2 regions of the Pseudoduganella sp. R-34 genome follow, and region 2 is predicted to be linked to the other one. Evidence: riboswitches for the same ligand, from Rfam matches in the RefSeq annotation. Region 2 holds a riboswitch; the other holds the start of a gene.

Region 1 (11,089 bases), 1.7 Mb from region 2:
ATGTCGGTGTCCATCGATGCGTCGTGGTATTTCTGCGCCAGGTCCAGCCACTCGGCCGCCTTGGCACGCTTGTTCCCATTGGGCCAGCTACCGCCGCCATTCAGCACCGAGCCGAGGTAGTAGCGCCGCACGTCATCCGGCGTAGTGGCCTTGATCTCGGACTGTGTCATTTGCCCGATCTTTTGCTCCAGCGTCATCTTGCCGACAATATCGGCGACGCGCTTCTCAAGCGCCGGGTCGCGCTTGATTACGCTGCTTGCTTGCGGCCAGTCGGCCAGCGGCGCTGCCGCTGCCGGTAGCGCCATTGCAAGCGCCGCGGCCAGCATTGAAACCTGTTTCATCCTGCCTCCTTTTATGGCTGTTGCAGGAAGGCGCGATACCACTTGCCGCTTTCCTTCAGCTTTCGTTCTTGTGTTGTGTAATCGATGTGGACCAGGCCGAAACGGCGCAGGTAGCCTTCAGCCCACTCAAAATTGTCAACCAGGCTCCAGGCAAAATAGCCCCTCACCGGCACTCCGGCCGCTATCGCATCCTTCATGGCGCCCAGGTGGCGCGCCAGGTAACGGCGGCGGCCAAAGTCGGCCACGCTGCCATCGGCCAGCACTTCGTCGTCATAACAGGAGCCATTCTCGGTGATGTACAACTCCTTCGGCGCGTAATCGGCATGGATGCGGCCAAGCAGCTCACTCATGCCTTCCGGCGCCACTTCCCAGCCCATCGCAGTGGTCTCCGCGCCGGCTGGAGGCGGTAGCACGCGTGCATCCAGCGGCTCGTGGCCGGGCGCGTCGGCAACCGTTTCCGGAAAATAGTAGTTCACGCCCATGAAGTCGGTCGCCACCGCGATCGCCTCCATATCGCCCTCGTGTACCATCGGTGCCGCCACCCCAAACCGCTCCAGCGCTGCCACCGGGTAGCCGCGGCCATGCAGTGGATCGAGGAACCAGCGGTAACGCAGGCCGTCATGGCGCTCGCATGCCGCGCGATCTTCTTCGCTGGAGCTGGCTGCGCGCAGCGGATGCAGGCTGAGGGAGATGCCGGCGCGTGCTCCAGGCACGTTTTCGCGGATCAGGGGTACCGCCTTGCCATGCGAGAGCAGCACGTGGTGGCAAACCTGCAGCGCTGTGCCGAAATCAGTCAATCCTGGCGCATGCAGGCCTTCGAAATTGCCCAGGATGGCGGTGCACCAGGGCTCGTTGTGCGTAATCCAGTGTTGCACGCGGTCGCCCAGGCGGCGCGTTACAGCGTCCACGAACTCGAGGTAGCGCTGCACCGTGTCGCGTTCGGCCCAGCCGCCGCGGTCCTGCAAGTACTGCGGCAAGTCCCAGTGGTAGAGGGTGGCCCAGGGCTGGAGGCCGCGTTCCAGCATGCCGTCCACCAGGCGCGAATAGAAGTCCAGTCCCTTCCGGTTGGGTTCCTCGCCCAAACCGGAGACGATGCGCGGCCAGGCAATCGAAAAGCGGTAGGCGTTCAAGCCCATGTCGCGGGCGATGTCCAGATCCTCCGGCCAGCGGTGATAGTGATCGCAGGCCACCAGGCCGCTGGAGCCGTCGCGCACCTTGCCGGGCGTGGCGGCAAAGCGGTCCCAGATCGATTCTGCCCGGCCATCTTCCCTGCCGGCCCCCTCGATCTGGTATGACGAGGTGGCGCAGCCCCAAAGAAAATCGCGGGCGAAGTCGCTGCGCGCCGGGGCGCCTGGTTCAATCTGGTCTGGAGTAGTCATGTTCAATAGTGTACAGGAATTGGAAAGGTTTCCATATCTGGTCGAAAAAAAGGGCGCACGCGCCCTTTCTACTGGTTCAGTTCATGCAGCGGCCTTGCGCTTGGCGCTTGCCGCCTTGGCCAGGGACGCACGCAGTGTTACCGTCACGGGGAAGCTGCGCGTGACCGTGCGCCGCAAGTCGTAACAGCGGTTGAGCAAGGCGCTCAGGCCATTCATCGTCATTTCGCGCCATGGCATGTGGACGGTAGTCAGGCGTGGCGCAGAAAACTCCGCGCTTGGCGTATCGTCGTAAGCAATGACGGACAGGTCGATCGGAACGCGGATGCCCGCCTCCTGGAAATAGGACAGCGCGCCGACCGCCATTTCATCGTTGGCGCAGAACAGGGCCGTGCAGCGGTGCCCCGACTCCACCAGCTCCTTGGCCGCCGCCCAGCCGCCGGCCGGCGAAAAGTCGCTCTCGGCGACCCACATGCGGCTGGTGTCGATGCCGCCGTCCTGCAGTTCCTCCATGAAGCCCTCGATCCGCTCCACGTTGTCGGCCAGGCGCGACGGTCCGGCCACCACGGCGATATCGCGGTGCTTGTGGTCCAGAAGCGCGCGTGCCGCGAGCCGGCCGCCAAGTTTGTGGTCCACGGTGAAGCACTGGTCGGGAATGCTGGCCAGGCTGTGGTTCAGCACTACGATCCGGCCCTGCTGCGTACCCAGCGCCTCGATATCTTCGTCCTGCAAGGCGCTGGTCATCACGATCAGGCCATCGCAGCCACGCTCCATCAGGAACTGGATGCCGTCCTTGGCCTGTTTGCGTTCGTCGCCCAGGCCGACGCCGAAAGCCACCACCATGTGCAGGCCGGCCGCCCGCAGTTCGGTATCGATGATCTGCAGGATCGGCGTGTAGAAGGTGCCGCTCAGGACCGGGATATACACGCCGATCATCTGGCTGGTGCCGGTCAGCAGCGTGCGCGCCGCATGCGACGGCCGGAATCCCAGTTCGTCAATCGCCTTCTTCACCTTTTCAAGCGTGGCTGGTGACACCGAACCTTTGCCGCTGACTACACGGGAGGCGGTGCCCAGTCCTACACCCGCAAGGCGGGCTACGTCTTTGATAGTGGCCACTGGAATCCTTTTCTTCTTATAACGTCATCGCGAGCATACTTGAAGCGCCCGCCAAATCAAAGCGACTGCCGCTGTCCGGATCGAACAGCGAAGCGCGTTGTACATCAATCTCGAACGCGACCATGTCATCCGGCGCAATCGGGCGGCTGCCCTGCACGATGCAGGAGAGCTGCTTGCCGGCGCAATCGAGCCATACTACGCGATGGCTTCCCATGGGCTCGACCAGCGTGACGCGTCCCTGAATCGGGCCGGCCGGCACCAGGGAAATATGCTCCGGACGGACGCCCAATACAGCCTTGCGCCCATCGCCAGTCCCGGCATGCTCGCCCATCGCCAAGCGCAGGCTGCCGCCCGCAAACGTGCCGGTGGCATCGACTTCGCCTTCAATGAAGTTCATGGCGGGAGCACCGAGGAAGCCGGCGACGAACAGGTTTGCCGGCCGCTCGTACACCTCGCCCGGTGTGCCGACCTGCTGGATATGCCCCGCCCGCATGACGGCAATGCGGCTGGCCAGCGTCATGGCTTCCACCTGGTCGTGCGTCACATAGATCATGGTGGCGCCCAGTTGCTGGTGAAGCAGCTTCAGCTCGCGCCGCAAATCGGTACGCAGCTTCGCATCGAGATTGGAAAGCGGCTCGTCGAACAGGTAAACGCCGGCCTCGCGCACCAGCGCGCGGCCAATCGCCACTCGTTGCCGCTGCCCTCCCGAAAGGGCCGCCGGTTTACGGCCAAGCAGGTCGCCCAGGTGCAGCATGGCTGCCGCGCGGTCAACGCGGCGCCTGATTTCCGCCTTCGCCACACCCGCAATGCGCAGGCCGAACGACATGTTCTTTTCGACCGTCATGGTCGGATACAGGGCGTAGGACTGGAATACCATGCCGATCCCGCGCTCGCTCGGATCCGAGCGCGACATGTCCTTGCCGCCGATCTCGATCGTGCCACCGCTGGCTTCCGTCAGCCCCGCAATGCTGTGCAACAAGGTCGACTTGCCGCAACCGGAGGGCCCGAGCAGGACCAGGAACTCGCCCTCCTCCACCTCCAGATCCAGGCCCCGGATAATGGCGTTGCCGCCAAGGCTAATGTCCAGTTTTTTAAGACTTACGTTCGACATCCGTTCAACCTTTCACAGCGCCGGCTGCGATGCCGCGCACGAACCAGCGGCCCGACAGGAAATAAATCGTCAAGGGCACCAGTGCCGTCAGGATCGTGGCCGCCATATTGACGTTGTAAAGACGCGTGCCTGTCGTCGTATTGATCACATTGTTCAACTGCACCGTCATTGGCAAGTTGTCGCGCCCGGCAAAAACCAGGCCCAGGATATAGTCGTTCCATACACCGGTAAGCTGCATGATCGCCGCCACTACCAGCATCGGTACCGACAAGGGCAGCATCACGTGCCGGAAGATGCGCCAGAAACCGCCGCCATCGATACGCGCGGCATGGAACAGCTCCTGCGGCAGCGCCGCGTAGTAATTGCGGAACAGCAGCGTCAGCACCGGCATGCCGAACACCAGGTGCACGATCACAATGGCAGGCAACGAACCAAAGACACCCAGGCCGGCCATCATGCGCACCAGCGGATAGATCATCACTTGTACCGGTACAAAGGCTCCCAGCAACAGGATGCCGAACAACAGATTCGCGCCGCGCGGCCGCCAGAAAGACAAGGCATAACCATTCAGCGCTCCCAGCGCAATCGGCAGCATCGTGCTTGGCACGGCGATACGCACCGAATTCCAGAACCCGCCCTGCACCCCCTCGCAAGCCGCGCCGGTGCATGCCTCGCTCCAGGCAGCCCGCCAGGCGTCCAGCGTGGGCACCTGCGGCAAGGCGAAAATATTCCCCAGCCGGATCTCATCCATCGATTTCAGCGAAGTCGCCAGCATCACGTACAGCGGCAGCAGGAAGAACAGCGCCGCGCTGGCCAGGAAGGCGTAAAGCCCGATACGCGCCGTCTTCATGCCCTGCCTCTCCTGCTGCGGGCATAAGCCCATGGCGCCAGCAGGGCCAGCACCGTCAGGAGCAACACCACAGCGCCGGCCGAGGCCAGGCCGATATTCGCGCGCAGGAACAGGTGATCCATGATGAATTTCGCCGGCACTTCGCTTGCCGTACCCGGTCCGCCCTGCGTCATCGACACGACGGCGTCGTATAGCTTCACCACCATGGTCGCCAGCAGGATGAAAACGGTCGCCAGGGTTGGCGCCAGCATCGGCAGAATGATAGAAACATAGACGCGCCAGGCCGGAATGCCGTCCAGTCGCGCAGCCTTCCATATTTCCGGATCAACGCCGCGCAGGCCGGCCAGCATCAGCGCCATGACGAAACCCGATGCCTGCCACACCGACGCCAGCACCACCGTATAGAGCACCATGTCCTGGTCCACCAGCCAGTCAATCTCAACGCCCGGCATGCCGCCGGGCGTCAGGATCCACTGCCACACCAGCCCCGTCGCGACAAATGACATCGCATACGGGTACAGGAACAGGGTGCGCAGTGCACCCTCGCCGGCAACCTGCCGATCGATCGCGGCAGCCAGCAGAAAGCCGATCACCATGCAGGCCAGCACGAACAGCACGCCAAACAACGCCAGGTTGTGCAGCGACAGCAGCCAGCGCTCATTGTCGAACAGGCGCTCATACTGCGCCATGCCAACCAGCTTGCTGGTCGCGATGCTGCGCGAACTGGTGAGGGATACGTAGAACGTCCAGGCGAAGGAGCCGAGGTAGCCCACGCATACCGTCAGCAACATCGGCAACAGCGCCGCATAAGACATGGCTCGACGCACCGCTCAGTTCCTCAGCGCCGCAGCAAGCGCCTTCTGCGCCTTGTCAACCGTCATCGATGTGTTCCAGTACGCGGTCAGCGCGTCCTGGACTGCACCGTTCTGGTCGGGAGTCAGGTAGATTTCGGGCGCCCCGACCTGTCGATTGCGGTCGCGCATGATGGCGGCGCCCGCGCGGGCGCAGGCGTCGAGCTGGCTGGTATCGGCATCCACACGCGGAGGCACCGAGCCTTTGAGTTTGTTGAAGCTCACCTGTGTCGCAGGCGCCAGCAGCACTTTGGTCATCAGCTTCTGTGCCTGCTGCACTACCGCCTGCTCCGAACGAGGAAAGACGAAAGCGTCGCCCTGGATCAGGTACGGCGAATTCGCGCCAAGGCCCGCGATGCAGCCGTAATCGACGCCGGGCGCCATTTTTGCATTGCTGAATTCGCCCTTGGCCCAATCCCCCATGATCTGCATGCCCGCCTTGCCGCTAACCAGCATTGCGGTCGCGTCATTCCAGTTGCGGCCCGGTGACGCGGGATCGACATAGGATTGCAGGCGCTTGAAGGCCAGCAGCACTTTGCGCACCGGTTCGGAATTGATCGCACGCTGGTCGCGATCGCGCATCACTTGCAGGTAGAGCTGGCGCCCTCCCATGTTTGCCAGCAGCGATGCGAACAGAATGTGCTCCTGCCACGCCTGCCCGCCATGCGCCAGCGGCACCAGGCCCGCGGCCTTCAGTTTATCCAGCGCGGCAAAAAGTTCGTCGACGGTTGCAGGTTCTTTTGCGATGCCGGCCTTTTTGAAGGCGGCCCTGGAATACCAGATCCAGGTCTGCATGTGGATGTTCATCGGCATCGCGTAGTAATGGCCATCGATGCGGATGGTGTTGACGATCGGTTCCGGCAGCGTGGATTCCCAGCGCTCCTGGCGTGCGACATCATCCAGTTGCACCAGCATGTCCTGGTCCACTATATCGAGGAACTGCTTGGAAATATTGAACTGCGCTGCAGCAGGCGCCTTGCCTCCAACCATGCGATTGAGGGTCACCGCGCGAGCCTGCTCGCCACCGGCAATCGCCGTATCGATCCATGTGCCGCCGGCGGCACGATAGGCACTTGCGAGCTGCTTGACGGCAGCGGATTCACCGACTGACGTCCACCAATGGATCACTTCTGCGCTTGGCCCGGCAGCCTGCGCGGAGGTGGCGCCGAACGCCATTGCACAAGCAAATAACTGCTTAAACATCCCGTCTCCTCTGTGTGCCGCTTATTTTTGGAAACGTTACCAATTTCCCAGGCGAGTGTCAATAGAATAACAGGAAAGTCCTTCTTGGCGAAAACGCAACGTGTATCGGAAAACGATTGAAATCGAATAAATCCCTGGGATATCCTGATTTCGCTGCCGGAGCATTCCGGTCGCGCGATCGGGAGAGTTTGTCCCACCCATGGACAACGCCGAAGGAGCAAGCCGCCCCCGGAATCTCTCAGGCCAAAGGACCGGTCGCGTGTTTTCACAACTCTGAAGAGCCGCCGGCAAGGGTAAGCGCCGGCGCACCGAAGGAGCAAGCAGGCCGCCAACGCCTGTGAAACTCTCAGGTCCAGCACAGAGGGGGCAATCACCTCGCACCTCAAGAACATCTGATCAACCTTCAGAGGAGTAGTCACATGCATACGCATCGACTCTGGCTGCGCATTGCCTGCGCAGCGATGTTGGCCGCCCCGTTCCTGGCAAAAGCAGACAACGGCGCGGCATTGCAGGCCGCCAAACGCGGACTCGTACAATTCGCCGAGCACCAGCAGGCGATTCGCCCCGGCAGCGCACCGGTCGACTTCCCGCTCGATATCACGGACGTGGGCGACTTGAAGCAAGCCACGGTCGGCCACGGTTTCGAGGTCTACACCGTCGACCCGAAAGACCTGCTGGCGCGCGGCGACCTGGCATCCCTAGCCAAGCCTACCGGCGAATGGCGCTTCGTCATTTCCCTGCACGGGAAGCCCATCGGACTGGCGACTGTCCAGCGTGTGAACGGCCGTTATGAAACCGTCGCCTATGGCGCCTCCATCCTCGCAAAAGACGTGGATGCTGCGATGGCGGTTCACGGCAACAGCGCGCGTTCCAACCTGCGCTTCATCCGCATCTACCAGGCCCGCGCCGACCTGCTGGAAGTGGACCACGCCAAGTTCGCGCCGCTGCACTCGGCTCGCGAATCGCTGCTGCTTCAGAAGAACGGCAACCAGCTGGTCGACGGCACGGAATTGCTGGAGCCATTGCGCGCCGCCGTCAAAGCCAACATTGAAGCATTTCGCTAAGGAGGACCGACTATGAAAATCGCAAAAATCGTGGCCGGTGCAGCGCTGGTGCTTGCCCTGCCCTCAGCCTTCGCGCAATGGCGTACCTTGAACGTCCCGCTGGTGACGCAGGAACACAGCCAGTGGTGCTGGGCAGGCTCCAGCAAAGCGGTCCTGAACTACTACAGCCGTACTCCCAGCCAATGCCAGATCGTGAACTGGGCTTACGGCATCAACTACGCCTGCGGCAACAGCACCTTCAACTGGAACAGCTACGCCAACCGGCCGAACAATATGTACGGCACGTCCGGCAGCGTCCAGAACATCCTGTACAACTGGGGCGTGCCAAACACGGCGATCAACAACTACCTGTCGTGGAATTCGGTGGTGAATGAGATCAATGGCAACCGCCCCTTCGTGATCCGCTACGGCTGGACCAATGGCGGGGGGCATATCATGGTGGGACGCGGTTACGAAACCTACAACGGAACCAACTACATCTACATCATGAACCCGTGGCCAGGCGAAGGACAGACCTACCGCACCTTTGCATCGGCCGTCAGCGCCTATGACCACAATTGGACGCACACGCAACGCATGAACGTCAGCCCTTAAACAAAAAAGCCCGCCGGCAAACGCCTGGCGGGCTTTTTCATGTCAGTTGCTGCCGCCCAGTTGTTCCAGCTTGGCGGCCCATTTCTTCGACTCGTCGACGTTGCGGGCGGTACCGACGCCATTCTCGAGCAGGTAGACCAGCTTGCGGATAGCAGTGATTTCTCCCTGCTCCGCCGCCTGGCGATAGTAGCTTGCGGCCTGGGTGTAGTCCTTCTTCACGCCTTGCCCCATCCAGTACATGCCAGCCAGCCTGACTTGCGCTTGCGCGCTACCCAGCTTTGCCGCCTGCTGGTAGACCACCGCGGCCTGCGCCAGGTCGACCGGGCCGCCCTTGCCCAGGTCGAGCATGACGGCGAGGTTGGTGGCGGCATCCTTGTTGTCCTGTGCAGCAGCTTTGCTGAACCATGCGCGGGCCTGCGCCAGGTCCTGCGCAACGCCGTCGCCGTTGGAATACAGCAGCCCCGCGTAGAACTGCGCCATCGCATGTCCCTGCGCGGCAGCTTTCAGGTACCACTCCAGCGCCTGGGCAGGGTCCTTCGGCACCGTGTTACCGGTGTGATAGGCCACTGCAAGGTCGTACTGGGCGTTGGCATCTCCAGTCACGGCGCGCTTGCGGATTGGCGCAAGAGGACCGGCCGCCTGGCGCTCCATTGCTGCGATCAGGTCCAGCGCCTCCTGTGCACTCTTGCTGCCGGCGGCGGCGGCCTTCTGGTACCACTGCTTTGCCTGCGCCTGGTCGGCGGGAACTCCCCGGCCTTCGAAATACATGCCTGCCACCTGCTCGATCGCTGCAACATCATTCTGTTCGATCGCCTTGCGCAGCAAGGCCAGTGCACCGGCGCCGTCCTGCTTGATGCCGCGGCCAGCGGCCATCAGGCCAGCCAGTTGGCGCATCGCAGGTACGCTGCCCTGGTCCACAGCACGCGAGTACCATTTCACGGCCTCGACATCGTTCTGGTCGGTACCCTGTCCGCGCTCGTACATCATGCCCAGGTTGAACTGTACGTTCGGGTCATTGCTGCGTGTGGCTTGCTCAAAGAACCCTCGGAAAGCGCGCGCGTAATTGCCTTTTGCGTACTCTTCATTAGGGGTGCGGGAAAATGCCTGCGCATGTGCAAAATGCACGGGGAAGTGCAGACAAGCCAGGAGTGCTACGTACCGGAACTTCAACGCCATATTATGTTTCTGCTAGGTGGAAAATGAAAATTATATGAATTTTCCATTAAGCAACATAATATAAATGAAAACTTTGATGCTTTTCCACAACAAAGTCCCGCTGGCACATGGCTAGCGGGATTTTCCAATAAGTGCCTGACGATAGCCCGCTTTCACAGCGGTTTCAGCGCTAGCTTGTTTAAACGCCTGGCTGCCGGAGTAAGGCAAGGTAAGCGATGACCGTGTTCCCTCTTCCAGCGCGGCCAACTCCAGCGAGGCTTGTGCGCCGTAGCGGGTGTGCAACCGTGCCCGGATATTCGCCAGGGCGACGCCGCTGCCCAGTCGCACCGGACGCCGCGCATGATGTAATCCAAGCCCATCGTCGTCGATTCGAATATTCAGTTGCCCGTCCTTGACGTCGGCAAACAGGCGCACCGTGCCACCCTCCAGCTTCGGCTCGAGCCCGTGGTGCACGGCGTTCTCAACCAACGGCTGCAGCAGCAGCGGCGGCAGCACCGCCTTGCGCGCTTGTTCGCTCACGTCGATCGAAAAGCGCAACCGGTCTCCCATCCGGATCTGCATCAATTGCAGATAATTGTGTGCAGTCTCCAGCTCGACGTCCAGCGTGCTGTCGCTCGCCCGCATCTGGCCGAGGCTGGCGCGCAGATAGTCGGTAAACGATTCAAGCATCAACTGCGCGCGCGGCGCATCGATGGCAATCAGGCTTTGTACATTGGCCAGGGTATTGAACAGGAAGTGCGGCTCGATCTGCGCCTGCAACATGCGCAATTGCGATTCGGCCGCCTGCTGTGCCAACGCATTCTCCTTCGCCCGCAGCAGCCACCAGATCCAGTTCGCTGCCACAATGAAAAGCGCAAAGATCAAGAACTTGAGCTGGACCATGGGGACAGCAGACAGCTTCTTCCAAAGGTTGAGATTGTACGGATACCCCAATAGCATATAGCCCAGGCGCACGCCCACGGCCATGCCTGCGATCAATAGCACACTCACGACTGCTGCCGCGCGCCAGTCCGGCCGGGCCGACAGCGCATCGAGCTTCGCGCCTGGCAGCAACAGTTCGAAGCCGCGCAGCATGAACATCATTGTGCATGCCGCGCACAGTCCGAGCAGCAGATTGGTGCGTAACGACGAGGCCATCCAGCCCTGGGCATCGCTGCCCATCAAGAAGACCGACAGCCCCATCAATGCCATTGCAACGCTGAGCCCCAGGACGCTCCCCACCAGCAACCGCGCCCACCACGGATCGACGCGCTCCTTCTTCAGGACCAGGAAGGTGCGCAGCGTATATTTCAGGGTTTGTATGATCGTCATGGGGCGACAGTGTAACGGCTCAGTTCCTGGGCGGCTTGATTTCCGCAAGAGCGCTGCGCCGTTCGCGCTCGATGCGCTGTGCCTGCGCCAGCTCCA
Region 2 (11,089 bases):
GATTGCGTAATGATGTGGCCCTGCTTCGTCACGAAGCAGCCGCCCGCCGGCAGCGTGCCGCGCGCGGCAAAGGCGCTGGCGTTGTCGTCGGCCAGGAACACATTGTGCAGCCAGTCCTGCAGCACGCCACGCAAGCCAGGATCGTTCAGCTTCAGCAGGTCGAGGAATGGACGCAGCGTCGCATCGCCCGATGCCGCAGGCGCAGCGGCGGCAACCGCAGGCGCGAACAGCGCCAGCTTGGCCGGCGGCGCATCGTTGAAGAAGTGCTTGGCCCATTCGATATTCGATACCTGTAACGCCGAAGTCCGTTCGCGCAGCACAGCCTCCAGGGCAGTTTCCCAGCCTTGCTCGATGTCGAGCTTTTGCCACAGGCGCGGCAGCTCGTTCAGTTCGTGCTTTTGCAGCCATGGCGTGATCTTGCCCTCGGTCTGGACGCGCTCCTGCAACTGGCGCAGCGCATTCAGCCGCGCTTCCAGCTGGTGGGTCGCGGCGGACTCGGATTGCACGGCTGCCTGCGCAGCCTGCCGTTCTTCCTCGAGCTTTGGCTGCTGCTCCAGCGCTTCCTCGAGCATCATGTTCTGCTCTTCCAGCGACTGCTGCTTTTCTTCGAGCTGCATCTTCAGGTTCGACAGGTGCGATGAATCCGGCATCGCCAGCCCGCCCTTCTCCTGCTGCAGGCGCTCCTTGCGCGTCGCCAGGCCGGCCAGGATGTTGGAAGCATTGCGCTGGTGCGCAGATTCCAGTTCCAGTTGCTGCTGCGCCTGCATGATGCGCGCGCGCGACTCCGTGCTCCGGGTCTGCGCCTCGCGCCATTCCTGCTCCAGCACCGGCAGCAACTCGCCCTTCTGCTCGGCCAGCATGCGCGCCTCTTCCACGCGCGCCGACAATTCCTCCAGGTTGATTTCCGCTTCGGCGACCTGGCCGCCGTATTCCTCCGCCTGCTGCGACCACTGGTCGCGCTGCGCGGTCAGCGTAGCCAACTGCTGCTGCAGGCGGGTGCGCGACTCGATCACGAACTTGATCTGCGCCTCAAGGCTGCCGATTTCTGCATTGGTCTGGTACAGGTGGCCCTGCGCCTGGTGCAGGCGGTCGCCGACAGCGAAGTGCGCCTGGCGCATCTGCTCCAGCGTCAATTCCACGTTGCGCAGCTTCGCGGTCTGTTCTTCCAGGTCGTTTTGCGCCTGCTCCATTTCGCGGAAATACTTCGCCTGCTCGGCCTGCGCCTCGTTCTTGCGCAGCAGCCAAAGCAGCTTCTGTTTTTCCTCCTGGTCGGATTGCAGCTGGTGGAACTTGGTCGCCACCGCAGCCTGGCCTTCCAGCTTTTCCAGGTTGTTAGTCAGCTCGCGCAGGATATCTTCCACGCGCAGCAGGTTTTCCCGCGTATCGTGCAGGCGGTTTTCTGTTTCGCGGCGGCGTTCCTTGTACTTCGAGACCCCGGCCGCCTCTTCCAGGAACACGCGCAGTTCTTCCGGGCGCGACTCGATGATGCGCGAGATCATGCCCTGGCCGATGATCGCGTAGGCGCGCGGCCCCAGGCCGGTGCCGAGGAAGATATCGGTAATATCGCGCCGGCGCACCGGCTGGCCGTTGATGTAATAGGTGGACGTGCCATCGCGCGTCAGCGTGCGCTTGACCGCGATTTCGGCGTACTGCCCCCATTGGCCCGACGCCTTGCCCTCGTTGTTGTCGAACACCAGCTCGACGGAAGCGCGGCCGGCCGGCTTGCGATGGGTGGAACCGTTGAAAATCACGTCCTGCATCGATTCGCCGCGCAGCTCGGAAGCCTTCGACTCACCCAAGACCCAGCGCACCGCGTCGATAATATTGGACTTGCCGCAACCGTTAGGACCAACCACGCCGACCAACTGCCCGGGTACCTGGAAATTGGTGGGATCGACGAACGACTTAAATCCCGACAATTTAATGGAAGATAGACGCACGTTTTATCTGTACTTCGCCCGCTGGGACGTGTTAAAAAAGTGGCTAATCATACCATTTTCCCTGTATAGCAAGAACAAAATGAAGACCAGAACCGCCATCCTGTTTGTATGCATGGGTAACATTTGTCGCTCCCCGACCGCAGAGGGTGTATTCCGGACCCGCGCCCAGGCTGCCGGGCTCGATTTGCACATCGATTCAGCAGGCACCCACGCATACCATATTGGCAACCCGCCAGACCCGCGCTCGACCCGGCATGCCGCTGCCCGCGGCTATGACCTGAGCGCACAACGCGCCCGCAAGGTGGCCGCGGAGGACTTCGAGCGCTTCGATTACGTGCTGGCCATGGACCACGACAACCTGGAGATGCTGCAGCGGGCCTGCCCCGCGCAACATCGCCACAAGGTCAGGCTGTTCATGGAGTTCGCCTCACGCTCCGGCTCGGACGTGGTGCCCGATCCCTATTACGGCGGCGCGAATGGCTTCGATACGGTGCTGGATTACATCGAGGACGCATCGGACGGCCTGCTGGCCGCCCTGCGCAAAACCTAGGCAGAAGTGCCGTTGGCCGGCAAATCGTGGTGATCGTCGTTGACGGCGGCGACACCGCCCATTGCCACCGACAGCGCTGCAGCCACCACGCCTTCGGTACGGATCAGGCGCACAGTGCCCTTGCGGAACTGCTCCGCCATCGCCTCGCCCGTGATCGAGAACGCCTCCTGGCGGCCCGTGGTGGAGAAGATGTAAAGCGTCTTGAGTGGACTGATCCAGGCCAGCTTGACCTTGCGCTGGCTGCCATCTTCCTGGTCGAATTCAAGCCACATGCCGCGCGTCAGGCTATCCACCTCGATCGCCGCATCGTCGTCCGGAGGCGGCGCCTCTTCCGCTTTTACTTCGGCTACAGCCTGCAGCTGCATGCGGCGCTCGGCATCCTTCTTCGCCACTTCCATTGCAAGTTCAACCTGGCGCTCGGGCGACATTTCAATCGGCGCACGAACGATCGAGGCATGGCACTCAGCCAGTTCGGCGAAGAATTGCAGGCGATCCGCATCCTGCCACTTGATCACGTCCAGCCATTTGTTCAGGGTGGACAGCAAGGTAGGCAGCTTGGCAATCAGGGTCTTGCGCTCGTCCTGGGTGATCTTCGGACGCACGCTCCAGATCAGGTCATCCATGGTCTGGGTAGCGTTGTTGACCGCGCCCGGCTTTTCGCCTTCGACGCTATAGGCAATGGTCAACACGGACACCCACTTGTTCTCCAGGAAGGCCTCGACGATCGCCACCACTTCGCCAGTGCCGATGCGCAGTGCCACGGCATCCTTGGCCGACTTGGCGGCCACCGACATCTTTTCCTGCTTCAGCGCCTTGGCGATCGGCTCCGCCATGGCGGCTGCAGCTGCCGCCTCCTCAGCCTTGATGGAGGCTTCCAGTTCATTGACCGCCTCGGTGAAGACGGTCATTTCCTCCTCGTGGTCCTCGCTGACCTTCTCCACGCTGCGCTGCATGGCCTTGTAGAGAGGATCGTCCGGGTCCTTGCGATTCTCCCAGCCCATGCGCGACAGCAGGTCGATCATGCGGCGTGCAGGATGCGCTTCCTGGAAGAAGAAATTCTTGTCAACCAGCGCGGCCTTCAGCACCGGGATCTGCAGGAAGCGGATCAGGTTGCGAATCTCGGGCGAAATGCTTTCGTCGCGGAACACCGTCTCGAACACTGCCGACAGCAGGTCGATCGTGCCTTCGTCGGCGCGAGTCAGGCTGCCGGCAGGCGCCTGCTCTTTAATCTGCGGCAGCAAGAACACATTGCTCATCGAGCCGCCACCAGTAACAAAGCCGGGGGCCGGCATCGCGCCGCCGCCGGCCTGCACGGGCCCCATAGCGAATCCTGGAGCCAGGCCCGCCGGCATGCCCGGCGCCGGCATCGCACTGCTATCGGCGCTGGCAAACACGGCGCCCTGCGGCACGCCGCGCTGCAACTGCGCCAGGAAATTCATCAGCGGCTCTTTGGCGCTGACCAGCGATGCGCGCTGGGCCGCTTCGTTATTGGCCCCGCCGTGGAAGCCCTGGGCCGGCCCCTGAACCCAGCCTCCCGCAGGCACTGCCACGCCACCCGGCACGCCCGGCACGGCGACGCCGCCCAGCATTCCGCCCGGGACGGCCGCTCCCGCACCTGCAACTGCTGGGCCGCTCGCCAGCGGCATGCCCGGCAGGCCACCACCGGGTACAACACCGCCGGCAGGAATCATCATGCCGCCCACGGCCGGCACGCCAGGGACGCCGGCCATCATTGGCGCGGCACCAGTTGCAACGCCCGGCGCCATGCCAACGCCACCAGGCATTGCCATGCCAGGCGCCGCGCCGGCCACATAGCCTGGCGCAGGCATTGGCTGCCCCGGCGCTGCCATTGGCGCTGCTGTCCCGGCACTTGCCGGCGCGGCAGCTGCCAGCGCCTCCGCTGTATGCGCAGGCGTACCATACAGCCCCGGCGTCACGCTCAGAGTAGGCAGTGACAGGTCGAGGTCGCCCAGTTGGTCAAATCCGGTCGGCGCTGCCTTGCCGCCCGGCGCATCGCCCGCACCAGAGAAGAATTGGCGCAATTGCTCCGCCAGCGCGGCCTGCTGGTTTTTCTTGCGAGATGACGCTTGCGACGCATCGTGCGAATCAGCGCGGCGTGACTTGTGTTTTTCGACCGAGCCCGGCCCCACGCCCTTGCGCTCGAGCGCTGAACTCAGCTCCTGCAGCATGGCGCCAAAATCGAAGAACTCTTCCGGACGCAGGAATGGCTTCATCAGCTCATTCGCCTCCTCATCCTTGATGAAATCGATCCACGCCTGCTGGAAGGCGCCGAGGAAGACTTCCGGCCGGAAGGGGTTCTGGTTAATGCGCAGGATATCGCGGTCCAACAGGAAGGCCAGGCGCACATTCAGGGTGGCGAGGCCATCGGAATACTTGGCTTCAAACGGCTTGCTGAAGCTGCCCAAGGTCACCTTGGTATCCATTTCCTCCATGGACACCAGGGACAGGGACTCAGCCACCTTGCGCACCGGCGCCTTCTGCCCTGGCGCCAGTTGCGCGATTTCCAGCCGCAGGTCGTTTTCCAGTTGCCTGGCGAAGATGCCGAGGAAGGCGTAGTGATCGGTGCGCAGCCGGTTGCCGGCGCGCAAGCGCGCTTGCAGTGTCTTGACGTCGACTGCCTCGCCCGCGTCCACCAAGCTGCCCGCCCATTGGGTGGACAACTCATTGAACTGATCACTGATGTGCTTATTGACCAGGCTAATCAGGTTTTCCAACAAGGCATGCCGCGGCGTGACCGCTTTTTGGGGCGCCGAAGATGTGTGGTTTTCTGGAAGCATGGTCTGGCCTGACTTTGGTGGTTATTCACATTGTCGCAGATTCTTTCCACATGGCAATAGGCAAATCAAAAGAATCTGCAAATATTTTCGGCGATGTGGTCAAACGGTTGGGTTTGCACCACAATGGTGCAAGGTCATGTCCTACACGCCGGTCAGTTGTATTCCGATTCACCTTTACTATTGCAGAAAGCATGATGAAGTTCCGATCCTTCAGAAAGGAACTGTCATGAAATCCAGGCAAAAATCCAGCAAGCAGAGTTCGAGCTCGGGCACACGCCAAAGCGCCGACCAGGGTTCCCGTTCGGGAGCCCAGCCGGCCAGCCAGCAGTCCGATACCGGCCGTCAGAGCAAGACGGACAAGAAGACACCTGCCAGCCGTAGCGGCAATCGCTAGATGACGGGCGCGGCATAGGGGGCCTGGGAGTTCGCTTCCAGGCCCTGTCGTTTCAGATATTGCGCTTCAGATGTTCGTTACGCGCTTGCCCTTGGGCGGCTTGAAGTCGGCCACGTCGTTGACGAGACCGACCTTGGCAGCTTCCTGGGCAGTCAGGTGCAGGTCTGAATAGGCGTGGATATTCCAATGTTCGTCGGTCAGACGGACATGTTTGCGCAAGATCGATTCGGTGCGGGCGTCGTCCGCCTGCAAGCCTTCCACAATGATGCGCAGCGCATCTGGCCGCGCTCCGTGCGGCGCACTTGCATGCGACTTGTGCACCATGAAACGCGCGGTTTCGCTGGCAAAGCGTTCGTCGCCGGACAGGAACAGGATGACGGCAATGGAAGCCACCGCTCCGCCGTTATACGTGACGATCTTGATCGGCAAGTTGCGCAGGTAATTGTGCAGGCACAAGCCGTCGCTCACGTAGCCGCCGTTGGACTGGATCAGGATGTGGGCGGTTTCGATCCCATCCTCTGTCATGTCCGCCACCGCATCGAACATGCGGTGCACCATATCGCTGTTCACGTCGCCGGACAGGGTGAACCAGGCCTCGGTATCGCGTTTTTGCTTTTCTTCGCTCATGGTCGCTCCACTCTGTAAATGGATGTCCGGTCATTCTAGCGCAGACCGCCATCCAGGCGTGCCCTCCTCAGTCATTAGCCAGCACATCCTCCAGGCATCGCGCCACCAGCAGCTTCGCCGAGCAGCGTGACAACTCGGGCTCAACTACCGCCTTGATCCGCTCCCGCAAAGGGCTCGACAGTAGCCCGAAGCGCTGCTCCAGCAACTCCAGCAACATTTGCCGTCGCCCCATCAATTGCCCTTGCTCCAAACCTTGCTCCAAACCTTGCTCCAGTCCTCGCACCCGTCCTTGCGCCTCACCACGCTCGACAGCGTCCCTCACCATGGAATTAACGTACGGCATATTCAACCGCCTTTCCAGCTCACCTAACGCCGCCTCATAGCGAGCTTTCTGCGGCTCAGGCAAGTACATTCTTTCGGCGGCGGATCGAAGTCGAGCAATTTGATTGTTGTAAATTCAATCGACTGACGCGTTCCCCAAGCCTCACAAACGAAGGAATTCGGGCGCCAGCCCTGGCCTTGCGTCACGGCTTACTTTGCCCAATTCCTGGTCGTGAAACTGCGGGTTCACGGCCCAATCGATTGCCGCCTCCAGCCAGGGGCAGAAGATGGCAAGAAATTCCCTGTAATAGCGTTCAACCGCGGCTTTCCAGGGATTGTCATAGTCGTCGTTTGGCGTTTTCATGACCATTGGACCAACGGCCCAGCGGCAAGTTCCCCGGGGCCGCAAGATTGACTTTATTGCCCTCCTGTCATATAGTCGCAAGTCTTGATCGGGAGAGACCAGCTGCCGCTGGCGCCGAAGGGGCATTACCCAGAAACTCTCAGGCAAAAGGACCGAACAAGGGCCCCATGGGCTAAAACTCTGGAGAGCGGTCCGCCATGGCGCAGGGCCCACCGAAGGGGCGTGCGGGATTACCTTCCCGTTATCTCTCAGGTACCAAGGACAGAGGGGTAGGCGTATTCATGTTTACGTTTATTAACCCCTATTCTCTGCCCCGAGGTATCAATGACGCTCAAAGCAACCCCACTCAACAACGCTCATCGTGCCCTCGGCGCCCGCATGGTCGACTTCGGCGGCTGGGACATGCCGGTCAACTACGGCTCCCAGATCGAAGAGCACCATGCCGTGCGCACCGACGTCGGCATGTTCGACGTGGCCCATATGTGCGTGGTTGACATCAAGGGCGCCAACGTGCGTTCCTTCCTGCGCGGCCTGGTCGCCAACAACGTCGACAAGCTGCAGGTATCGGGCAAGGCCCTGTACTCCTGCATGCTGACCCCGGAAGGCACCGTCATCGACGACCTGATCATCTACTTCATCAACGAAGAGTGGTTCCGCCTGGTGGTCAACGCCGGTACCGCGGAAAAAGACATCGCGTGGATGAACAAGCAGAACGAAGCCACCAATGCCGGCCTGACCATCACCCAACGCCGCGACGGCGCCAACGCCATGGCCCTGATCGCCGTGCAAGGCCCGAACGCCCGCGCAAAAGTGTGGGAAGTGATCCCGCAAGCCAAGGAAGCCACCGCTGAAATGAAGCCATTCAACGTGGCGCTGGTGCCAGGCACCGCCTTTGGCGAAGCCATGGTGGCCCGCACCGGCTACACCGGTGAAGATGGCTTCGAAATCGGTGTCGCCGCGGAACAAGCTGAAAACCTGTGGAATGCACTGAACGCGGCAGGCGTCAAGCCGGCCGGCCTGGGCGCGCGCGACACCCTGCGCCTGGAAGCCGGCATGAACCTGTACGGCCAGGACATGGACGAAACCGTGAACCCGCTGGACGCCGGCCTGGCATGGACCATCGACCTGGTCTCCGAGCGCGACTTCATCGGCAAGGCGGCCCTGCAAGCGAAAGGCCAGAACGCCCAGTTCGTCGGCCTGATCCTGCGCGAAAAAGGCGGCGTGCTGCGCGCCCACCAGAAAGTCATCGCCCCCAACGGCGACACTGGCGAAATCACCTCCGGCACCTTCTCCCCTACCATGCAGCAGGCCATCGCGCTGGCGCGCGTGCCGATGGGCGTGAACGTGGGCGACACCGTGCACGTGGAAATCCGCGACAAGAAGCTGGCCGCCACCGTCGTGAAGCTGCCTTTCGTCCGTAACGGTAAAATCCTGGTTGCTTAAGCCAGACCCGCAAAACCAAACAATAACCTTAGCCTTGGAGCCAACATGAGCAACATTCCAGCAGACCTGAAGTACACCGAGTCCCACGAGTGGGTACGCGCTGAAACGGACGGCACCGTGACCGTCGGCATCACCGAATTCGCGCAAGACGCCCTGGGCGACATCGTGTTCGTCGAGCTGCCAAAAGTCGGCGCATCGTTCACCGCCGGCGACGACGCTGCCGTGGTGGAATCGGTGAAAGCCGCTTCCGACATCTACGCGCCGGTCTCGGGCGAAGTGGTTGCCGTGAACGACGCCGTAGTCGGCGCGCCTGAATCGATCAACGCCGACGCCTATGCGAACTGGCTGTTCAAGATCAAGCCAAGCGACGCCAACGCCATCAACGGCCTGCTGGACGCCGCTGCTTACGGCAACGTAGCGCACTAATTACCGCATTACCGGGCCCGCTGCGTGCGGGCCTTTTCACATTCTGGCCAAGAGATTTCCCACCATGACCCGCACCAGCCTGACCCAACTTGAAGCCCGCGATGCCTTCATCGCCCGCCACATCGGCCCGGAAGCCGCAGAACAGCAGCAAATGCTGGACGTGCTCGGCTACGCAACCCGCGCCGCCCTGATCGATGCCATCGTCCCGCCGGGCATCCGCAACAAGAATGACCTGCCGCTGGGCCAGTTCTTCCAGCCGCTGCCGGAGAACGAAGCACTGGCCAAGCTGAAAGGCATCGCTTCCAAGAACAAGGTGCTGAAATCCCTGATCGGCCAAGGTTACTACAACGCCCACACCCCGGGCGTTATCCTGCGTAACATCTTCGAAAACCCAGCCTGGTACACCGCTTACACCCCGTACCAGCCGGAGATCTCCCAGGGCCGCCTGGAAGCGATCCTGAACTTCCAGCAGGTGCTGATCGACCTGACCGGCATGGCCATCGCCAACTCGTCCATGCTGGACGAAGGCACCGCCGCTGCCGAAGCCATGACCCTGATCCAGCGCGTCGGCAAGTCCAAGTCGAACACCTTCTACGTCGCCAACGACGTGCTGCCGCAGACCCTGGAAGTAGTGCAGACCCGCGCCGAGCCGCTGGGCATCACCGTCAAGACCTTCGACCCGTCCGAGCTGGCCGGCGTGACCGATGCTTTCGGCGTGCTGCTGCAATACCCGGGCGTGAACGGCGTTGTGCGCGACTACCGCGCTGCCGTCGAAACGGTCAAAGCTTCCGGTGCCATGGTGATCGTTGCCGCCGACCTGCTGGCCCTGACCATGCTGACCCCTCCGGGCGAATGGGGCGCCGACGTTGTGGTCGGCAACTCGCAGCGCTTCGGCGTGCCGCTGGGCTTCGGCGGCCCGCACGCCGGCTATATGGCCACCCGCGACGAATACAAGCGCTCCATGCCAGGCCGCCTGGTTGGCGTGACCATCGACCAGAACGGCAACAAGGCTTACCGCCTGGCCCTGCAGACCCGCGAACAGCACATCCGCCGCGAAAAAGCGACCTCTAATATCTGTACCGCACAGGTGCTGCTGGCCGTGATGGCTTCGATGTACGCCGTCTACCACGGCCCGAAAGGCCTGAAGCAGATCGCCGAGCGCACCCACCGCTACACCGGCATCCTGGCCGCCAACCTGAAGTCCCTGGGCTACTCGGTCAACGACACCTTCTTCGACACCCTGACCGTCGCCACCGACAAGGCCAACGAACTGCACGCAGCCGCTGTTGCCGCCGGCATCAACCTGCGCAAGATCGACGCCAAGCACGTTGGCGTGTCGCTCGACGAAACCTGCGACCGCGACACCCTGGCAGCGCTGTGGAACGTGTTCAGCGGCGGCAAGGCTGCGCCGGACTTCGACGCAGTTGAAGCATCGGTCGGCGCCAGCTTCCCTGAAGCGCTGGCACGTACCTCCGCTTACCTGGAGCACCCAACCTTCAACCGCTACCACAGCGAAACCGAAATGCTGCGCTACCTGCGCTCCCTGGCCGACAAGGACCTGGCGCTGGACCGCACCATGATCCCGCTGGGCTCCTGCACCATGAAGCTGAACGCCACCAGCGAAATGATCCCGGTGACCTGGCCTGAGTTCTCGTCGATCCACCCGTTCGCACCGAACGACCAGACCGTCGGCTACCGCGAAATGATCGCCCAGCTGGAAGAAATGCTGTGCGCCGTGACCGGCTACGCCGCTGTCTCGCTGCAGCCTAACGCCGGCTCGCAGGGCGAATACGCCGGTCTGCTGGTGATCAAGAAGTACCACGAATCGCGCGGCGAAGGCCACCGCAACATCTGCCTGATTCCATCGTCGGCACACGGAACCAACCCTGCTTCCGCCGCCATGGTGGGCATGCAGGTTGTGGTGACCGCCTGCGACGACAAGGGCAACGTTGACCTGGTGGACCTGAAAGCCAAGGCCGAGCAGCACTCCAAGAACCTGGCCTGCGTGATGGTGACCTACCCATCCACCCACGGCGTGTTCGAAGACGGCATCACCGAACTGTGCGAAATCATCCACTCGCACGGCGGCCAGGTTTACGTGGACGGCGCCAACATGAATGCACTGGTTGGCGTGGCCGGCCCAGGCGCGTTCGGCGGCGACGTATCGCACCTGAACCTGCACAAGACCTTCTGCATCCCTCACGGCGGTGGCGGCCCAGGCGTCGG

What was found. A riboswitch is a leader RNA that binds a small molecule or an ion and turns the genes downstream of it on or off. The one in region 2 is predicted to bind glycine.
Region 1: it holds a riboswitch for glycine, as region 2 does, so the genes downstream of both, ACN9MW_RS11010 (hypothetical protein) here and gcvT (glycine cleavage system aminomethyltransferase GcvT) in region 2, are expected to answer to the same signal.

Annotation. Positions count from the first base shown of each region.
Region 1 is NZ_CP184572.1:2,396,676-2,407,764, reverse strand. It holds gene ACN9MW_RS11045 (glycoside hydrolase family 3 N-terminal domain-containing protein) at 1-341, opposite strand, end outside; gene ACN9MW_RS11040 (GH1 family beta-glucosidase) at 353-1,720, opposite strand; gene ACN9MW_RS11035 (LacI family DNA-binding transcriptional regulator) at 1,802-2,833, opposite strand; gene ACN9MW_RS11030 (ABC transporter ATP-binding protein) at 2,850-3,944, opposite strand; gene ACN9MW_RS11025 (carbohydrate ABC transporter permease) at 3,949-4,794, opposite strand; gene ACN9MW_RS11020 (carbohydrate ABC transporter permease) at 4,791-5,609, opposite strand; gene ACN9MW_RS11015 (ABC transporter substrate-binding protein) at 5,625-6,848, opposite strand; glycine riboswitch at 7,018-7,112, shown strand; gene ACN9MW_RS11010 (hypothetical protein) at 7,268-7,912, shown strand; gene ACN9MW_RS11005 (C39 family peptidase) at 7,925-8,506, shown strand; gene ACN9MW_RS11000 (tetratricopeptide repeat protein) at 8,549-9,631, opposite strand; gene ACN9MW_RS10995 (sensor histidine kinase) at 9,794-10,993, opposite strand; gene ACN9MW_RS10990 (formylglycine-generating enzyme family protein) at 11,013-11,089, opposite strand, start outside.
Region 2 is NZ_CP184572.1:4,070,438-4,081,526, forward strand. It holds gene smc (chromosome segregation protein SMC) at 1-1,940, opposite strand, end outside; gene ACN9MW_RS18565 (low molecular weight protein-tyrosine-phosphatase) at 2,020-2,490, shown strand; gene ACN9MW_RS18570 (DUF1631 family protein) at 2,487-5,225, opposite strand; gene ACN9MW_RS18575 (hypothetical protein) at 5,515-5,682, shown strand; gene ACN9MW_RS18580 (ATP-dependent Clp protease proteolytic subunit) at 5,749-6,309, opposite strand; gene ACN9MW_RS18585 (hypothetical protein) at 6,377-6,721, opposite strand; gene ACN9MW_RS18590 (hypothetical protein) at 6,794-6,994, opposite strand; glycine riboswitch at 7,074-7,159, shown strand; glycine riboswitch at 7,165-7,269, shown strand; gene gcvT (glycine cleavage system aminomethyltransferase GcvT) at 7,319-8,437, shown strand; gene gcvH (glycine cleavage system protein GcvH) at 8,483-8,863, shown strand; gene gcvP (aminomethyl-transferring glycine dehydrogenase) at 8,928-11,089, shown strand, end outside.